DNA from 2 places in the Trichococcus flocculiformis genome. Region 2 is predicted to be linked to the other one. Evidence: predicted binding sites of a transcription regulator. Region 2 holds the regulator's gene; the other holds the start of a gene.
What was found. Region 2 encodes LexA, which represses DNA repair genes until DNA is damaged. Its sites were predicted from a motif close to CNAACANNTGTTNG; they were not measured.
Positions count from the first base shown of each region.

Region 1: ACKPCD_RS01415 (Y-family DNA polymerase) is a predicted target of LexA. The motif match lies at 2,792-2,805, and genes of this name have one in related genera.

Region 1 is NZ_OY759718.1:213,559-219,824, forward strand. Features, by position in the region: gene ACKPCD_RS01400 (hypothetical protein) at 303-701, shown strand; gene ACKPCD_RS01405 (hypothetical protein) at 698-1,588, shown strand; gene ACKPCD_RS01410 (ABC transporter ATP-binding protein) at 1,581-2,234, shown strand; gene ACKPCD_RS01415 (Y-family DNA polymerase) at 2,840-4,225, shown strand; gene ACKPCD_RS01420 (hypothetical protein) at 4,194-4,616, shown strand; gene ACKPCD_RS01425 (general stress protein) at 4,725-5,069, shown strand; gene ACKPCD_RS01430 (general stress protein) at 5,134-5,505, shown strand; gene ACKPCD_RS01435 (helix-turn-helix transcriptional regulator) at 5,635-6,087, opposite strand; gene ACKPCD_RS01440 (hypothetical protein) at 6,183-6,266, shown strand, end outside.
Region 2 is NZ_OY759718.1:1,950,081-1,956,346, forward strand. Features, by position in the region: gene ACKPCD_RS09240 (ABC transporter ATP-binding protein) at 1-708, opposite strand, end outside; gene ACKPCD_RS09245 (ABC transporter ATP-binding protein) at 705-2,459, opposite strand; gene ACKPCD_RS09250 (YneF family protein) at 2,546-2,776, opposite strand; gene lexA (transcriptional repressor LexA) at 3,021-3,644, shown strand; gene ACKPCD_RS09260 (adenine phosphoribosyltransferase) at 3,726-4,238, opposite strand; gene recJ (single-stranded-DNA-specific exonuclease RecJ) at 4,256-6,266, opposite strand, start outside.

The DNA.
Region 1 (6,266 bases), 1.4 Mb from region 2:
TGGTATTTTTGAAATGTAACGCCTTATTTAAATTTTTTTTTTGAGAGGATGTCAGATTATGCAATTCCCCCGAAAAAAACGAAATCGTGGTGCCCTAGACTATCTCAAAAAGAATAAGTACCTTCTTTTCGTATTCATTTACTGCATTGTAGCTGCTTTATTTTCTTCCAGACTCATTTTTGAATACGGCGAAACTAAGTTTTATACAACCTTTTTCCTGGGTGGCTTCCTGCTAATAGTTTTCCTTAAAATCGCTTCTTTGGTAACCTCTTCTGAAAAAGAAAAGTAAAGTGAGGATAACTATGCCCAAAAAAACAAACATATCCATTGCGGTATTGAACCTATACACGATCATTCTAATAGGCATGTTTTTACTTTTTCAAGATCAAAGCAGAGCAGTCTTGTTTATTTTGTTTTTGATGTTTATCAATCTTGCTGTATTTACAGTTATTGTACTGTCTAATAAAAAGGAAATTAGAATTAATTTTATAGTAGGCAAATCCCGGAAAAAGGAAATGGTAGACAGCTTTATTTTAAATGGATCGACTCAATTTCTTGCTGTGATTCTATTTGAAATTTTTTCCTGGATTGTGTTAAAAAATCGTGATATTGCTCAAACAATACATTTATGTATGATTGCTGTTGTCTTACTTGTTCTAAAAATAACCACTTTATCCGTATTGTTGAGGAAAATAATATGAAAAAAATAAACAGCTTGATTATGAGGAAAAGGTTTTTTCTGTTTGTATTACTGTTTTTAACAACCTTTCTAATGAATCTCTTTCTTTGGAACGAAACTACTCAGCTGATACGGCAAATGCCTTTATTGGTTTCTTTGAAGGAAAAAAGCGCCGACGATGTTTATGAGCTTCATTTTCAGCCTTCAGCAGATGAGCATAATGTGATTCAACCGTATTCACAAAGTGAACAGGATCGTATTTTACAGTTTCTGGAAAATAGTTTTTTTGATTCTGATGGAAAACCCAATCTTTATAGTGGTAAACAAAGTTATCTATCTGATTCAAGTGCGAAAATGGACAAAGAGAACTTAACACCTGTCACGAAAGAAATGTTAAATAGCGAAATACGAAAAGATTTTATTGATGCAACGTTCATGAATGACATACTCATTCTCAATATAGAACAATCCGTCACGAATGACATTGAAAAATCTGCCGAAACGTTAGATTTTCGAATCGGATTAAATTCCTTAAATGAAAAATTCCGTGAAGAATTCAATTATTATTTTGGCAACTTCATTTTTGGCCTTGCCTTATCGTTGGTCTTTATGTCTTTTGGACTTTTGATTGTATATTGGATCATCTCTTCCAGCCTTAAAATATTCCAACAGGATATTAGATTACATCGCGTGATGGGGCTGACAAATCGAAAGATAACGAATAATTTCAAGCTTTTACTGATGCTTCCGGTTAATGTCTCTTTTATGGTATTCCTAGTGTTCGCTTATTCCTCAGGTTTCCACATTTTGCCTGTTGATTATCTTTATCTTCTTTTGTTAAACGCTAGCTTACTCATTTTTTCAAATCTGATCATCAAAAAGAAGATGGGGGGGATATTGGATGCTTAGCCTAAAGGACATTACAAAAAAATACAAAGATAAAGTGATATTTCAAAATGCTGATTTTGAGGCTGCTACAGGCGAAATAGTATTGCTTATGGGCCAATCGGGAATTGGCAAGTCCACTTTTCTTGATATTATCGCTGGCATAAAAAGCTTTGATTCGGGAAACTATTATTATCAAAACCAAGAAATCTTTCCAAAAAATGACGAACAAATGAGTGCATTCAGAAATCAAACGATAGGCTATATATTACAAGACTTTGCATTAATAGATGACTACAGTGTTCTGGAAAACATCATTTTGCCTTCATTTTATAATGCAACTATGGATACGGAAGCGGCAAAAGAAAGAGCAATATATTTGTCGGATAAATTTGACTTAACAGAAATTCTCCATAGCAAAGTAAAGAATATTTCTGGCGGTCAAAAACAACGGGTTGCGATAGTCCGAAGTCTGATTTTAGATCCACCCATTATCTTAGCTGACGAACCCACTACGAACTTGGATGCGAAAAATTTTGATTTTGTCATAGAAACTTTCAAAGAAGCGGCACATAAAGGAAAAATAATCATCATTGCAACTCATGATGAACGTATTCTGAATATAGCGGATAAGGTTTACCACGTTGAAAACTATAAATTGATTGTCTGACCGTTTAACGTGTCCTGTATCTGCTCATCCCTACTCTAGTTTTAAATGGTAATCTTGATGATCACAGGGTGGACTCCAGTAATACACTTTTAACAAAAATAATTGATACTGTTTTTATGTCGCTGTTCAGTCTTGTTTATGTTTCGTATGTGTTGAGTTTGTTTATGCTTTACATTCACACGCTCTGATCCCATGTATAAAGGAGAGGCCATGAAAAAAATCTACTTGTTTATGTATACGGCAGCATTCCTTCTCTTCCTTCTATATTTCGTGGTAATACCTCGCCAACCATTGCCTTTCTCAAATAAAGTCCATCTACTTCTGATATTAAGTAGCGCGGCTATGGCATTGGGGGCAATCAAACAAAATAACCGGATCAGTATGTTTTGTGGCATAAGCGTTTTTGTACTTATATGCATGAGTTGGATTGTGCAGATCATGGTTCAGCATTTTTAACATATATAACAGGGAAACTTCCTTTTTGGGGAGCTTCCCTGTTTTTTCATATTTCTTTTATCATTTCCCAAAAATATTTTTCACTGTTCGCTTTACAAAACCAAACACACGTTCGTATAATAGGGACATAGAGATTGGAGACGATTTTTATGTATGAAACGGAATTGGTTTTTGATTATGCGAAGGAACCCAGTCGCGATATCCTTTGCATCGACTGCAAATCCTTCTATGCGAGCGTGGAATGCGTGCGGCGCGGGCTGCATCCGCTCGAAACAAAGTTGGTTGTCATGAGCTATCCCTCAGCCGACCCGAAAGAGCGCGGCAGCGGATTGATCTTGGCTTCCTCCCCGGCCGCCAAAAAGGCGTATGGGATATCGAACATCAGCCGGGCCAGGGACTTGCCCTTCCCCTATCCGCCGGGACTGGTGATTGCAGCGCCACAGATGCGGTTGTACATGCAGAAAAATACTGAAATCAACAACATCTACAAGAAGTATGCGGATGAAGACAATCACCATGTCTATTCAGTTGACGAGAGTTTTGTCGATATCACCGGTACCCAGAAACTTTTCGGGAAAAACTCGGCTTACGAAATGGCCAAACTCATCCAGGCCGACGTATTGCAGACGACCGGCATCTACACAACAATCGGCATCGGCGATAACCCGCTGCTGGCTAAGTTGGCGCTCGATAACGCGGCCAAGCATCAGCCGGATATGATCGCGGAATGGCGTTATCCGGATATACCCGATACCGTCTGGAAAATCCCGGACATGACCGATTTTTGGGGCATCGGCAAACGGACCCAACTGCGGCTCAACCAGTTGGGCATCTCCTCGATCCATGACTTGGCGCACACCAATTACTATTATTTGAAGAGCAAGCTCGGCGTCATCGGCGCGCAGCTGTATGCTCACAGTTGGGGGATCGACCGCAGCTTTCTGGGCGAAAAAGTCAAAGTCAGCTCGAAATCCATCGGCAATTCACAGGTGCTCAACAAGGATTACGTGGTCCGATCGGAAATCGAAATCGTCTTGATCGAAATGGCCGACCAGGTGGCGACACGTCTGCGTAAATCCGGCGCCAAGACCCAGCTTGTGAGTCTGAGCATCGGCTACAGCATCAACTACATCGATCAGCTGGGCCGGACCGGCTTCCATCAGCAGCTGAAAATCCCGCCCACCAACGCATCCAGTGAGTTGGTTACACATATCCTGATGATTTTTGACCAGCATTACAAAGACCAGTCGATCCGGAACGTCGGCGTGGGTGCCGGAAATCTGATCTACACGGATTTTCTGCAGCTGGACCTGTTTCAGGAGCCTGATGAACAAGTAAACGAGCAAAAGAAGGATCTGATTGTCGATTCGATCCGCAAAAAATACGGATTCCGCTCACTCGTGCGGGCAGTCAGCCTATTGGAAGGCGGCCGTGCAATTGCGCGTAGCTCATTGGTGGGAGGACACGCGGGCGGCATGGCCGGATTGGAGGAAGGTGAGGAAAATGCTGAAAGAACCAAGAAAACGGACGGATAAGGTGTTTGAGGACTACAACGACTACCATGACCGCGGCATGATCAAATGGGTAACGGCCTACGCGATGGATGAACTTGTGAAGTCCATCTCTGCAGGAAAAGCGGAAGCCGTGAAGGACATCCCGATCCTCCCGCAGATGAGCCCTGCCGAAATCGATGAAACCTTGGCGGAGGCCTTGAAAAAAAATCACCGTCTCTCGGTCCAACTGAACCAAAAGGATCGCTTCGGGCGCCAAACTGAGTCCATTGAAGGCTTTTTTAAAGGCTATTGCGGCGAGGATGAGATCCTGATCGGCGAAGCATGGGTTCCGCTCGAACTCATCCGCAATGTGCACATTTTGCACAAAGAAAAATGGTCCCGAGTGGCGGTATTCAGACAAAATCAGGACTGATTATACAGAACCTTGCTCACAGGACGATTGTTGTCTTTTTCGAACGGAAGGCTTATACTCAAGAAGAAAGAGAACGCTTTCTTTTCTCTTGAGAAGGGGGATATCGTCATGACTTACATCATCCAGACCAGCGTCCATTCCATTGAGGAATGCAAACGTGCTGTAGAGGAACTGCATAAAAAAGGCTATACGAAAGAGCAGATCACATTGGTGACGAACAATGCCTACCAGGAAGCCATCTTGGAGAATTGGGACCTTCGCGGCGCGGACGGCGCGATTTTTTCCAGCCATTCGTTGCTGGAAAAGGTCAACAATCTGTTCAACCTGAAGCAATACGAACATTTCCAGGAGAAGACCGGGACTTTCCCCGGAGGTACGGACTTTCTTGCCGACCGCATCGCCGCCATCGAGAGCGGCAGCATCGTCATCATCACAAAAGAAGCGGACGAGTAACGGTTTCCTGATCGACTCATCAAACAGCTCTGTAACCCATAGAAAATGAAAGGACTGATGTGATATGCCAAAATTTGTGGCAGGTTCGTACCCGACCGTTGAAGCTGTGGAGGCAACCATTAAAACACTCCTCGAAAAAGGGCACAAACAAACCGATCTCCTGTTGGTCACCAACGCTTCGGACAAAAAAGAGCGGCTGACAAAAGAAACCGGCATTGAAGTCATCACCGAAACCGGACAGGATGAGAACTTCGATTGGAAGGAACTCGCCCCGCTCTACCCGTCCTTCGATGAGGAGGCCCTTTATGAACCATCCCCCCAGCATCCTTATCCGCAGTTGTCCTCGGAACAGGAAGAAGAACAGGGACGCAAGATGCAGGGATACTTCTCCGAACTGGAGGAAGGGAATATTTTGATCATCGTCAGCGAGGGTTAAAATAGATTTGTTCATCACTAAAAATGACCGTACTCTTATTCAGAGTACGGCCATTTTTCATTCTTCAAAAAAAGAGAGGCTCTTTTTTGCAAAGCAAGGGTGCTCACCATACTAGTACCGCTTGCACCACTAGGTAGAGAAATATATGAGCACAGCTATAAGAACAAATACATTAATAGATGAAATAATAGTGAGGTATCCACATGAAATCTTGAATAATATTGCTGGAATCTTCTCTCTCCACTGCATCACAATATACAAAGAAAGAATAGCCGCCAAAGGAATGAACATTGAAATGAAGTTCAGAAAAATAACAAAGAAATTTGTCAATCGATCATTTTTGACTGCTTCATTCTGGATTATTGGGTGCTCATCGGAATGAGGCTCCGGATCGTTTGCATCAAAAATAGTTAACAGATCAGAACCGTAGATATCGGTAAGCAATTTTATGGAATGAATGTCTGGGGTTGTTCTACCAGTTTCCCAGTTTGATATTGTTTGTCTAGAGACGTGAAGCTTTACAGCTAAATCTTCTTGCGTATAATGATGCTCTTTTCTTAATTTTTTCAGAATGTGGTTCATACCCGTAACTACCTCCGTATGCATTGATATACAAGCACTTGCAAAAGAAATTTGACAAGCAAAATTGCGCTTTTGTCAAAGAGTTTTGATAGATAATGAAGCAAAATAGCTTCATACTAATTGTAACAAACAAAAGGAGTGGTAGAAATGGAAATAAAAAAATAGTAGTATTATCTTCA
Region 2 (6,266 bases):
TTCTGCGCGCAGACGTTTTTCTTGGCGGAACTGCTGAATGATTGCCATACCGGAAATGGATTCATTTAATTTCGTATTCAGCTGGCTCAGTCTTTCACGCATCGTCCGGTAAACACGTGTGCTGTATTTTTGATAATACCAAATCAGACCTGCCATTATCGGGACAAAAACGATGAAGAGCAAGGAAATCTGCTTGTCCAATGTCCACATGGCGATGAACACGGTAATGATGCTGAAAATCCCTTCTGCCAAAGCCAAAAACACATTCCAGAATTCTTTGATGGTTTCTGTGTCATTGGTGACGCGAGACACAATCGAACCAGCTGGAGTTGTATCATAATAACGCATCCCCAATTGATTGATTTTACGGAAAACAGCATTTCGGATATTCTCGACAGTTTGTTCGGATGCCATGCTGAATATATAACGCTGCAGATAAGTGACTAACATCTTCAGCAGTATGGATCCCAGATAGGCCATCGCAAAAAACAGACTGATATTGGTCGTGACATCGCCCACAGCCAGATAATCATCCATATAAATTTGGATGATTCGCGGGGCCACAACATTCACCAACGATAACGCGATACTGAAAAGCAAGGCGATGAAAAATTGATAACGAAAAGGATGGGCAAATCGGAAAATTCTTTTGATTACCCGTAGCTGTTCCTTCAATGGGATTGTCTTAGACCATGCTGATCCACTCATGCTTCATCCTTCCCTTCCAATTTTGTTTCGAGTTGTTGTTTCTCATACATTCTTCGGTACCACCCGTTCAATTCCATTAACTCATGATGAGTCCCGCGTTCGACGATGCGTCCTTCATCAAGAACGATGATTTCATTCGCATGCATCACACTGCTGATCCGATGGGCTGCGATGATTGTTGTCTGATCGACTCGTTGTTGCTTGAGTCCCGTCAAGATTGCTTCTTCGGTTTTCGCGTCCACAGCAGATAAAGAATCATCCAAAATAAGCAGTTCTGGTTCGGTGACTAAGGCTCGCGCAATCGCTATCCGTTGTTTTTGCCCACCTGACAGAGAAACACCTCTCTCGCCGACCATCGTATCGTATCCAGCGGGGAAGCCAAGGATATCATGATGAATGGCCGTCAAGCGCGCTGCCTCCTCCACCTTTTGCTGGCTGATGGATGGATCAGCGAAACGGATATTTTCCCTGACGTCAGAAGAAAACAGAAAGTTGTCTTGGGGAACGTAACCGATTCCGCTCAGCAATGCATCCAATGAATAATCGCGAATATCGATCCCATTGTAGTTGATGCTGCCTGTATATTGGTCATACTCACGCAACAGCAGACGGAAAATCGTACTTTTGCCCGATCCAGTTCTGCCGACAATCCCTAACGTTTGCCCCCGCTTTAAATGGAAGGTGACATCATGGAGGCTAATTTCTTTGCTGTTTGGATAGTTGAATGAGGATACCTGAAAATCCAAATCGCCTGAAACCACAGTCCGGATGGCATTTTTCTGCTCCTGGATCGTTGATTTTTCCTTCAGAAGCTCATCAATCCTGCTATAACTGGCACTGCCTCGCTCAAGTACATTGAAAAGCCTACCCACTGCCAACATTGGCCACGCCATCATTCCGATGTAACTGATGAACGAAACCAACTGACCGATACTGATGCTGCCTTCCACGACAAAGCGACCTCCGAATATGATTGTCAGCGCAAATGAAAGTCCTAAAATAAGTTGGATAGCTGGATCAAATAAGGCATCAACCAGATAGACAGATTTATTTTTTGCAACGACATCTTTTGTCATTGCTTCGAAATCACGAATATCCTCTTCTTCTTCACCAAAAGTTTTGATGACTTTGACGCCGGATACGCTCTCTTGCGTTTTGTCATTCAAACTCGAGAAAGCGGCCTGTGCTTTGCGGAATCGTTTATGCATCTTTTGTCCGAGGATTCGTGACACCAACGTCAAAGCCGGCAATGGGATCATAGCAATGAGCGTCAAACGCCAATCGATCAAGAAGAACATCGTAAAGAGCGTGATCCCGCCTGAAGAAATTGAATCTGCCAATGTCAGGATACCTGCGCCGGCGACCATGCGGATGGCATTCAAATCATTCGTCGCATGCGCCATCAGATCGCCTGTCCTGTACTTTTGGAAGAAGACAGCATCCATTTCGGTGAAATGCTTGAACAATCTTGACCGAAGTATCTTTTCCAGTTCTGCTGAAGTTCCCCAAATCTTCATCCTCCAAATATAACGGAAGAGGTACTGCAGCACGCCCGCTATCAATATGATCACTGTCCACTTCCACAAAGAAGCCATCGTTAACGTGCCAAGTGCAATTTCATCGATAATGATTCCGACGATGCGCGGCGATACAACCTGAAGTATCGCCACAATGATCAGGAAAAAGACGCCCACAAAATAGGCTTTCCATTCCTGACGAAAAAACCAACTCAATTTTTTGAAAATACTCACGGATATTTCCCCTTTCTTGCGTTTATTCAGACAAAATAAAAATGTGGAACCGTAAAGATCCACATTTTGTATATTATTTCATTAGTCTATTTCTTTTTCTTTGTTGATTGTGCTTTCATCGAAGCCATAATTTGTTTAACTTTTCTTTCGGATGGTTTTTGACCCATCTGCATCATCATAGAACGCAACATTTCTTCATTGATCGGTGGATTTTCTTCAAAATATTTTACCATATAACGTCTTGCAAGGAAAAATCCGCCAACCGCTCCTATTACTATTCCTAAAATAACCATCATTACCCATGCTGTTGTTGACACGTATTCATCCCCCTTTCCAAAGCATTCATTCATTAATTGTACTAAAGATTATGAGAAAAAGAAATAGCAATCACGGATAAATTTAGCGATTTTTGGAAAACGCTTCAACATTTGCTGTATTTGTGGCAATACTAGGCATATTCTAACATAATTTTCAAAGAACATGCGAACATCTGTTTGATTTTTTGAGGGATTAATGGTATCCTAAACGATATAAATATAGGATTACGGAGATGATGATCTCATGGTTAAAAATAAAGATTCACGCCAAATTGAAGTGCTTCAATACATTTATGAAGAAGTCCAGGAAAAGGGCTACCCGCCGACCGTAAGGGAAATCGGAAATGCGGTAAAACTGTCATCTACATCTACGGTTCATGGCCATCTGTCGCGTCTTGAAAAAAATGGTTTTATCCAGCGGGATCCTACAAAACCCCGTGCGATAGAATTGACCCAAGCAGGTCTGGACAAATTGGGGATCCTATCAGATAAAATGCCGTTGTTGGGTACTGTCACAGCCGGAGCGCCCATACTTGCCGTAGAAGAAGCAACCGACTATTTCCCGGTTCCCCCGGATCTGCAATCCAATGCGGGATCTTTATTCATGTTGAAAATCCGCGGAGAAAGCATGATCGATGCCGGCATCTTCGATGGCGACTCCGTCATTGTCAGAAAACAGAACACGGCTGAAAACGGAGATATCGTCATAGCCATGACGGACGATGATGAAGCGACCTGCAAACGTTTCTACAAAGAAAATAACTACTATCGTCTGCAACCTGAAAATTCGAGCATGGATCCGATCATCCTGGATTCTGTCCTCATCCTGGGTAAAGTAGTCGGCCTGTACCGGAACCACATCATTTAAAGAACAGTCCTCCAACTGACGCAAAAAGGCTGCCAACCGGCAGCCTTTTTGCGTGTCTATGCTTATTTAGGATTACTTCTCTTAGTATTCCATCAGCGTGAAGATGTCATACCCTTGGATCAGATCTCTGCCCTTTAAATCCAGCAACTCGATCAAGAACGCCAAGCCCACAACTTCTCCGCCTAATTTTTCAACCAATTCTATAGTCGCGGCTGTAGTGCCGCCAGTAGCCAACAAATCATCACAGACCAGCACTTTATCGCCAGGCAAGATGGCATCTTGATGCAGTTGCAATGTCGCTTTCCCGTATTCCAGCCCGTAGGATACTTCAACTGTTTCGCGGGGCAATTTGCCTTTTTTGCGGGCCATCGCGAATCCGCAGCCTAATTCCACAGCCACAGGGCAACCGACCATGAAGCCACGCGCTTCAGGTCCGACTACTTTATCAACATTCAAGTCTTGAGCATATTTCACGATTTCCTTGATTGAATAACGATAGGCTTCGCCATTTGCCATCAAAGGGGAAATATCGCGGAAAATGATGCCTTGTTCCGGAAAATCTTTTACGTCAGCAATATATTTTTTTAAATCCATTTTTATGTTCCTCCTAATTATTGAACCATCATCTGTTCATTCAACCATTTTGTCAGTTGCGAAAACGGGCTGTAGATGAATATTTTTTCAGCTTCCATTTTCTGCAGGCGATCTTTGTATACTTGTGTATCAGCCAAAGCCCTTTTGACGGGATTCTTGACCTCATTGATGAAACCATTGTCTATTGTAACAAATCCCGCCTCCAAAAACACTTGAATCATGAAAATGGCAAGATTTTTCTTGATTTTTAAATATTCTGCCAAAGCATCTAATCGATTTCTCACGTCGATATCCTTATGCGAACGGATATACTGGTAAAATTTTGCAAACTGGTCTTTAGGAGGAACGCCATCTGCGTATACGCCATTCGATTCATGAGAGACGACATACACATTTTCGAACTGATTACTCTTCAGGAGATTCGCCAAAAGGTTCAGCTTCAAAGGACATTCGAAGAGCACGAGATTCTTGGCGCTGACGGCCTGCAAGGCATCCACTGTATTGTCTGTGAGCAAGGCCGCATTCGAACTGCTTGGAATACGCTCATAAAATTGTTTCATGATGTTGGAAGTCGAAAATAGATACAAGGCATCTTCCACAGCCAATACCGATTCTTGGATGACCGAACTCCTTTTGTCAAAAAACTGAACATGTTTATTTTTAATGTCCCTCAACTGCAGTTGAGGCTTCGCGCTGTCCCGCCAAACATTAATTGAAAGCTCGCCGATTAGGGAAACGACATCCGCCTCATTCAAATGATTGCTGATGCTCCCCTTATTGAAGCCGATCACATCCAGAAAGAGCTCCTTATCCTTAAGCTTGAACTTTAGATGCTTGTTGTCGGCACCGATTTGTCTGATGTCTGTCAAAGGTACATTTTGGAAGCCGAATATCGGCTTCGGATTGTCGGTACCATATGGTTTCAGCAACTCCAATTCCTTCAAAAACGGCAAGGTGACGTCAGCAAGCGGCAAGATGGCGTCTATATAAATGGATTCGCCCAGCACGATTGCATCATGATAGCGAGCAGCATAGTTGTTGATCTTTTCAGAGAAAGCGGCTAAATCAGCAGCAGGAAGACTCATGCCTGCTGCCATTTTGTGCCCACCGAACTTCGTAAGCGAATCCTTTGCATCTGCCAATGCAGCATAAATGTCCAACGCCTCGGTGCTGCGGGCTGACCCTTTCGCGATACCGGTTTTTTCGTCGATATTAAATAATACGGTTGGCCGTCCAAATTCCTCGACCAATTTGCTTGCCACGATTCCGAGAACGCCCTGATGCCAATTCTTGTGGCCTAACACAACAACGTCCGGCAAATTTTCATTCTTCGCCAATTGGATACGGGCTTCTTCATGGATGGACTGAACTATGTTTTGTCTCTCGACGTTTTTTTCCTGAATATAGGCAACCAATTCAGCAATTTTTTCTTCGTCGAATGACAGCATCAATTCAGCGCCCGGACCCGCATCTTCCAATCGACCGACTGCATTCAAACGTGGTCCGATGATGAAACCGATGCTCTCTTCGTCCAAAACAGCCGTATCTATTCCAGCGGCTTCCATCAATGCAGCCAACCCGAGCCGATGCGCTTGTTTCATGACTTGTAGTCCTTGTTTCACGATCCAGCGATTTTCGCCTGTCAAACTAACAAGGTCCGCAACAGTGCCGATAGCAGCCAGGTCAAGTGATTCAAAGGGCATTTCCCCCAGAAGGGCCGCCGCGATTTTTAGGGCGACGCCAGCTCCGGAAAGATCCGGGAAAGGATAGGACCCGGCAGGATGTTTCGGGTGGATGACAGCATATGCATCAGGTAAGACAGCCGGCAATTCATGGTGATCGGAAACAATGACGTCTACCCCCATTTTTTTTGCCATCGCTATTGGTTCGTGACCGGAAACTCCGTTATCGCAAGTCAGGATCAGTTGCGCCCCGTTTTCGATCAGTTTTTTGAATGCGGCGGCATTTGGGCCGTAACCATCCGTGAAGCGATTCGGCAAATAATAACCGACATTGCCTCCCAACACT